Regions from separate parts of the Mucilaginibacter sp. 14171R-50 genome, predicted to be linked through region 2. Evidence: riboswitches for the same ligand, from Rfam matches in the RefSeq annotation. Region 2 holds a riboswitch; the other holds the start of a gene.
What was found. A riboswitch is a leader RNA that binds a small molecule or an ion and turns the genes downstream of it on or off. The one in region 2 is predicted to bind S-adenosylmethionine.
Positions count from the first base shown of each region.

Region 1: it holds a riboswitch for S-adenosylmethionine, as region 2 does, so the genes downstream of both, metH (methionine synthase) here and GWR56_RS00770 (peroxiredoxin) in region 2, are expected to answer to the same signal.

Region 1 covers NZ_CP048115.1:840,047-843,400, reverse strand. The annotation lists gene GWR56_RS03840 (hypothetical protein) at 1-197, shown strand, start outside; gene GWR56_RS03835 (Bax inhibitor-1/YccA family protein) at 291-1,034, shown strand; SAM riboswitch class I at 1,162-1,273, shown strand; gene metH (methionine synthase) at 1,442-3,354, shown strand, end outside.
Region 2 covers NZ_CP048115.1:178,217-181,570, reverse strand. The annotation lists gene GWR56_RS00775 (SulP family inorganic anion transporter) at 1-1,249, shown strand, start outside; SAM riboswitch class I at 1,364-1,482, shown strand; gene GWR56_RS00770 (peroxiredoxin) at 1,623-2,258, shown strand; tRNA gene GWR56_RS00765 (tRNA-Cys) at 2,275-2,346, shown strand; gene GWR56_RS00760 (hypothetical protein) at 2,427-2,939, opposite strand; gene GWR56_RS00755 (DUF5996 family protein) at 3,030-3,354, shown strand, end outside.

The sequences.
Region 1 (3,354 bases), 660 kb from region 2:
AGTGGTTCCAGGAGGTTGAAGATGGCTGGATAGCTGGCATAAACTTCCGCGACCATGTGATATCCGAGTTTAAACACAGCAACATTGATTATTACATCAATTTTGGCGGTCAGCTTGATGACCTTCACTGGAGGGCATTGAAGCCACTGCAAATGTTTAAAAAAGTAGAGGAGCAGTTAACTAAAAGATTAACTTAGAATTCACAGCCAATTGTAACCTTTTTAACCGCTACAACTTTTTCAATCATTACATCGTTTTTATTATATTCGTACAAATAATTTCTGAAATACATGGAAACCAAAACCGATAATTTTGAATACGTTTACGATAACGTAAGTTACGTAGAAAACCCTGAAGCATCCCGCAGGTTCATTGCTAATGTATTTGTTTGGATGTTTGTTGCCCTGGGCATATCGTCTGTATGTACCTATGCCTTTTCTTTTATCCCCGAACTATCGGGCTTGCTACGCGACACTGAAACAGGGCAGAATAATATCTTTGGCACCATCACTATGTTCGCGCCACTGATATTTGTAATTATACTGGCCCGAGGCCTTAACAAACTAAGTGTTTTTGCCACTATTTTAATGTTCCTGGCTTTTTCGGCTATAATGGGTATAAGCCTTAGTTATATTTTTTACATATACTCATTCGGCACAATTTCAACAGCATTTATAACTGCTGCTATTGTTTTTGGCGTAATGGCTATTGGCGGTTACACCACACAACAGGACCTTACCAAATTCGGCTCTATCCTGATCATGTTGCTGATAGGTGGTATTGTTGCTACGATACTAAATCTATTTATTTTCCGCAGCAGCAGTTTTGACCTATTGATAAGCTATATACTTGTAGCCGTATTTGTGGGCTTAACCGCTTATGATGTACAAAAACTGAAACGTATTGGCGCAGGCATTGAGTATGGCGATTCTACAGCTAAAAAGACAGCTATAATGGGTGCGCTAACTTTGTACCTTGATTTTGTTAACCTGTTCCTGTTATTATTGCGCATATTTGGTGGTAACAGAAGATAATCGGATATCATAAATAAAATTGAAAAGCCGTTTGCTGTAAGCAGGCGGCTTTTTTGTTTGTCCGCTTTGAAAGCCTTGGTGTAATTAATACGCTTGCACTTTACAACATTATTATTCATATTTGTACCGCTTATGGAGAAAGACGGAGGGATTAGACCCTGCGATGTCTTAGCAACCTGTTACTTAACAAGGTGCTACATTCTACTCCGGTTAAAAGAATAACCGGGGACAGATAAGTGAAAGTCAATTTAACACCCGACTTTTCGAGTAAGCTGCACTTAGATTTGAGATATTAGATGTGAGATTTGAGAAAGCTCCGCTTCTCAGCACGGCAATAATATTTTGATAGATAATGGAAATTAGTTTCCTATCTCACATCTCATATCTCCTGTCTCACATCTCAACAAATGGACATTAGAAAAGAACTACAGAAGCGTATATTGGTTATTGACGGAGCTATGGGTACCATGATACAGCGGTACGAGCTCACCGAGCAGGATTTTCGCGGGGAGCGTTTCCGCGACCATGCATCCGACCTTAAGGGAAATAACGACCTGTTGAATATCACCCGCCCGGATGTTATCAGGGCTATCCATGCCGAATATTTAGATGCCGGTGCGGATATCATCGAGACAAATACTTTTAGCACACAACGCATATCCCTGGCCGATTATCACCTGGAGGAGCTTGATTATGAATTGAGTTACGAGGGTGCCCGCATTGCGCGTGAAGTAGCTGACGAATATACGAAGCGCGACCCTTCAAAACCGCGCTTTGTAGCCGGAGCCGTAGGTCCCACAAACCGTACCGCATCGCTGTCGCCCGATGTGAACGATCCGGGTTACCGCGCCGTTACCTTTGACGACCTTGCCGAGGCCTATTATACGCAGGTACGCGGCCTGGTTGATGGCGGCTCGGACCTGTTATTGGTTGAAACTATATTTGATACCCTGAACGCCAAAGCGGCTTTGTTCGCTATCGACAGGTATAAAAACGAATGCCGGGCAGCCGGTAAAGATTACCCCGCCTTTAGGGAAACTGGCGGCGTTATGATATCGGGTACCATTACCGACGCCTCCGGCCGTACCTTGTCGGGCCAAACGGTAGAGGCGTTCTGGAACTCTATCAGTCACGCGCACCTCCTATCAGTAGGGTTAAACTGTGCTTTGGGCGCCCGCGAAATGAGGCCCCACTTAGAGGAACTGTCTGAAAAGGCAGGTGTGTTCATCTCGGCCTATCCCAATGCGGGGCTGCCAAACGAATTTGGCGCTTACGATGAGACCCCGCACGAAACCGCTCACCAGGTTGATGATTTTATGAAGGCAGGCCTGGTAAATATTGTTGGCGGTTGCTGTGGCACCACGCCCGAGCATATTAAGTGTATTGCCGATAAGGCCGCTAAATACTCACCAAGGCAGATACCCGAAATTAAGCCCTACCTGCGCCTAAGCGGACTGGAAGCCGTAACGCTTACGCCCGAAACCAACTTTGTGAACATTGGTGAGCGTACCAATATCACCGGGTCGCCTAAGTTTTCGAAGCTTATCCTGGCCGAAGATTACGAGGCAGCCCTGAGCGTAGCGTTGCAACAGGTAGAAGGCGGCGCGCAGGTGATCGATATCAACATGGACGAGGGGATGATCGACTCGGAAGCGGTGATGGTAAAATTCCTGAACCTGGTTGCCAGCGAACCGGATATTGCCAGGCTGCCTATCATGATCGATTCCTCCAAATGGACGGTTATTGAGGCTGGATTAAAATGCTTACAGGGCAAGGGTATCGTCAACTCCATCTCGTTAAAAGAAGGCGAGGAAAAATTTAAAGAATACGCCCGCAAAATATTAAGCTATGGTGCTGCAACAGTAGTAATGGCCTTTGATGAAACCGGCCAGGCCGATTCATTGGAACGCCGTAAAGAGATCTGCGAACGCAGTTATCGCATACTGGTTGATGAAGTAGGTTTCCCTCCGCAGGATATCATCTTCGATCCCAACATCCTGACCGTAGCCACCGGGCTTGAAGAGCATAACAACTATGCAGTAGATTTTATTGAAGCTACCCGCTGGATAAAACAAAACCTGCCGCTGGCTAAAGTAAGCGGTGGGGTAAGTAATATATCGTTCTCGTTCCGGGGTAATAACGTGGTGCGTGAGGCTATGCACTCTGCATTCCTCTACCATGCCATTAAGGCCGGGTTGGATATGGGTATAGTAAACGCCGGGATGCTGGAAGTTTACGAGGAGATACCGAAAGACCTGCTTGAGCTTGTGGAAGACGTTTTACTAAACCGCCGCGAAGATGCCACCGAGCGTTTGGTTGA
Region 2 (3,354 bases):
CGTTATCCAGATCGCCATTGGTTTATTTAAACTGGCAAAGCTTATCCGCCTGGTGCCGCAACCTGTTATGTATGGTTTTGTAAACGGCCTGGCGGTAATCATTTTTATGGCGCAGCTACAACAATTTAAAACGGTGGTTAACGGGCAACCGGCCTGGCTTAGCGGCGCTCCATTGTTAATTATGGGCGGCCTTGTGGCGTTAACCATAGCTATTGTGGTGCTTTTCCCAAAAATTACCAAGGCGGTACCATCGTCGCTGGTGGCAATTATTATTGTATTTGTTTTGGTGCTGGGTTTTGGTATCCCCACAAAAACAGTAAGCGATATTGCGTCTGTCAGCGGTGGTTTTCCGCCTTTTCATATCCCAGCCATTCCGCTAAACTTTCACACGCTCAACATTATTTTCCCTTATGCTTTAATTATGGCAGCAGTAGGCTTAACAGAGGGGTTATTAACCTTAAACCTGGTTGATGAAATGACCGCAACAAGGGGCAACGGCAACCGCGAATGTATAGCACAGGGTAGCGCCAATATTTTAAATGGTTTCTTTTTTGGGATGGGCGGCTGCCCCATGATAGCGCAAACTTTGGTAAACCTGTCGGCGGGGGCAAGGGCCCGGTTATCGGGTATTATAGCATCGCTTACTATTTTATTGATCATACTTTTTGGAGCGCCTGTGATAGGCAGGTTGCCAATGGCTGCCCTTACCGGTGTGATGATCATGGTGGCCTTTGGCACTTTTGAATGGATAAGCTTTAGGATATTTAATAAAATGCCTAAACAAGATGTATTTGTGGGGATATTGGTTGCTGTTGTAACCATACTGCTGCACAACCTTGCATTGGCTGTGTTGATAGGCGTTATTATATCGGCCTTGGTGTTTGCCTGGGAAAGTGCAAAACGCATCCGCGCCCGTAAATATATAGACGGTAATGGCGCCAAACATTACGAAATTTACGGCCCGTTATTTTTTGGATCGGCAACGGCGTTTTCTGAAAAGTTTGACATCTCCGGCGATCCTGACGAAGTGATTATAGACTTTAAAGACAGTCGCGTTGCCGATATGTCGGGTATTCAAGCCCTTAACAAATTAACAGAGCGATATCATAAGGCAGGCAAAAAACTCCGTTTAAAGCATCTGAGTAAAGATTGCATCGCTCTGCTAAAAAATGCCGCTGATGTTATTGATGTAAATATTATGGAAGACCCGCATTACTGGGTAGCAACAGAAAAAGCCGGAATAAATTAAAAATTTCTTGCTGAAATTCAGATGTTTAAAACCGAGGGTAAAAATAAATTATAAAGTCTATAGGAATTATAGAATTTATAATTACTTTTGTGATGTAATCGTTCTTTAAATATATACTTATCCAGAAAGACAGAGGGAAAAGGCCCTATGATGTCTTAGCAACCTGTACAGCTTTTAGCTTGTATAAGGTGCTAATTCCTGCTTCGCCACATAGCGTCGAAGATAGATAAGCTGATTTAAAAGACCAACGTGTTTTGCATCCAAAACATGCTCTTGCATCTGCCGGCATCCCTTTAAATTTCTTGTATAAGTTTTTTGCTACTTTTAAACATAGCTATGCTACGTATTAATATCAACTTAAAACAAAAAAACCATGAGTTTACGAATTGGCGACGACGCCCCAAATTTTAAAGCACAAACATCACAAGGCGAAATTGATTTTTACGAATACCTGGGCGATAGCTGGGGAGTGCTTTTCTCGCACCCGGCCGACTATACCCCCGTTTGCACCACCGAACTTGGTAAAACAGCTGCCCTTAAAGATGAGTTTGCGAAGCGTAATGTAAAAGTAGTAGCCTTAAGCACCGATAATGTAGAATCGCACAAAGGTTGGATAAAGGATATCAACGAAACGCAGCATGTTGAGGTTAACTTCCCTATTATTGGCGATGAGAACCGCGAGATATCGCAGGCTTATGATATGATACACCCCAATGCCTCGCTAACAGCTACCGTACGCTCGCTGTTTGTGATAGGCCCGGATAAAAAGATAAAACTGATCATCAGCTACCCTGCCTCAACCGGTCGTAATTTCCAGGAGATATTAAGAGTGATAGACAGTCTGCAGTTAACCGCCTATCATAGCGTAGCAACCCCTGCGGATTGGAAAGATGGCGAAGATGTAGTGGTGCTGCCATCAATCAAAACAGAAGATATCCCGGCTAAATTCCCTAAAGGTTTTAAAGAGGTAAAACCGTATTTGCGTACAACGCCGCAGCCTAATAAATAATCGGGCTGAAAGATAAAGTCGCGTGGCCGAGAGGATAGGTGTTGGTCTGCAAAACCATTTAACGGTAGTTCGAATCTACCCGCGACGTCTGAAACTATACTGACTGACTATAATGACGGGGCGGTGGGCTGAGGAGTCCATCGCCTTTTTTGGTTATTGCAAGGCATTTTAATTAGCCTTTAAAATGGCTAATTTCATGTCAGAAATTTCTGTTATCAATCTCTTAGCCAAATCTACCTGTTTCATAAGCTTTTGATTTTGCTCAATTAATTCTTGAGGAGAACCTTCATCAACCTGTAAAATATTTAGGTTGTTATCAAATTGGAACGAATAACATTTAAATACAGTAGAGCCTTTTGCCTGTACAATATGAATCACTTTATAAATAGTTGTTGTGTTAGGGTAACCGGGATATGATTTATCAATAGCTAAAAGGCTGTCAATTTTTACATTTATTTCCGGATAAGTGGTTCTTTCTAAAATTTTTTTATTAATGCGGGGATGCTCTGCAGATACCTCACTCCAATTTGTAGCAGCCCGATTTTTAGGGTAATGGGAATTAGAATTAAGATAATTTTGAGCTTTAGCCCTGATTTTTTGAATAAGAATATTTGATGTAACATTTTGCGCTTTGGCAAATAAGCCAAGAATAATTAAAGCGATCGTAAAGGTGAGTTTCATGATGTTAGTTTATAGTCGTTAAATATAGTAATGCTAATTTAAATAGTAGAATATTACACATATTATACTTCTTGAATTGTATATTTACGTATGAATACTACCACCAACACCTGGCCAAAGCTCGATTATCATTACCTGAAAGATACCCTTGCCACCGTTCACATGTGGACGCAAATGATAGGCAAGGTGCGCCTTAAAAAAATGCCATGGATAAACCATTCGTGGCAGGTTACGCTTTATGTAAGCGCAACGGGCTTAACAACAGGCAGCATACCCTACGGCGGCGGCGTGTTCCAGATAGACCTTGATTTTATAAAGCATCAACTGCATATCACCACCAGTACGGGCGAAAATATCTCATCGGCATTAGGCGCCGAAACCATTGCAGCTTTCTACAACGAGTTAATGGCTAACC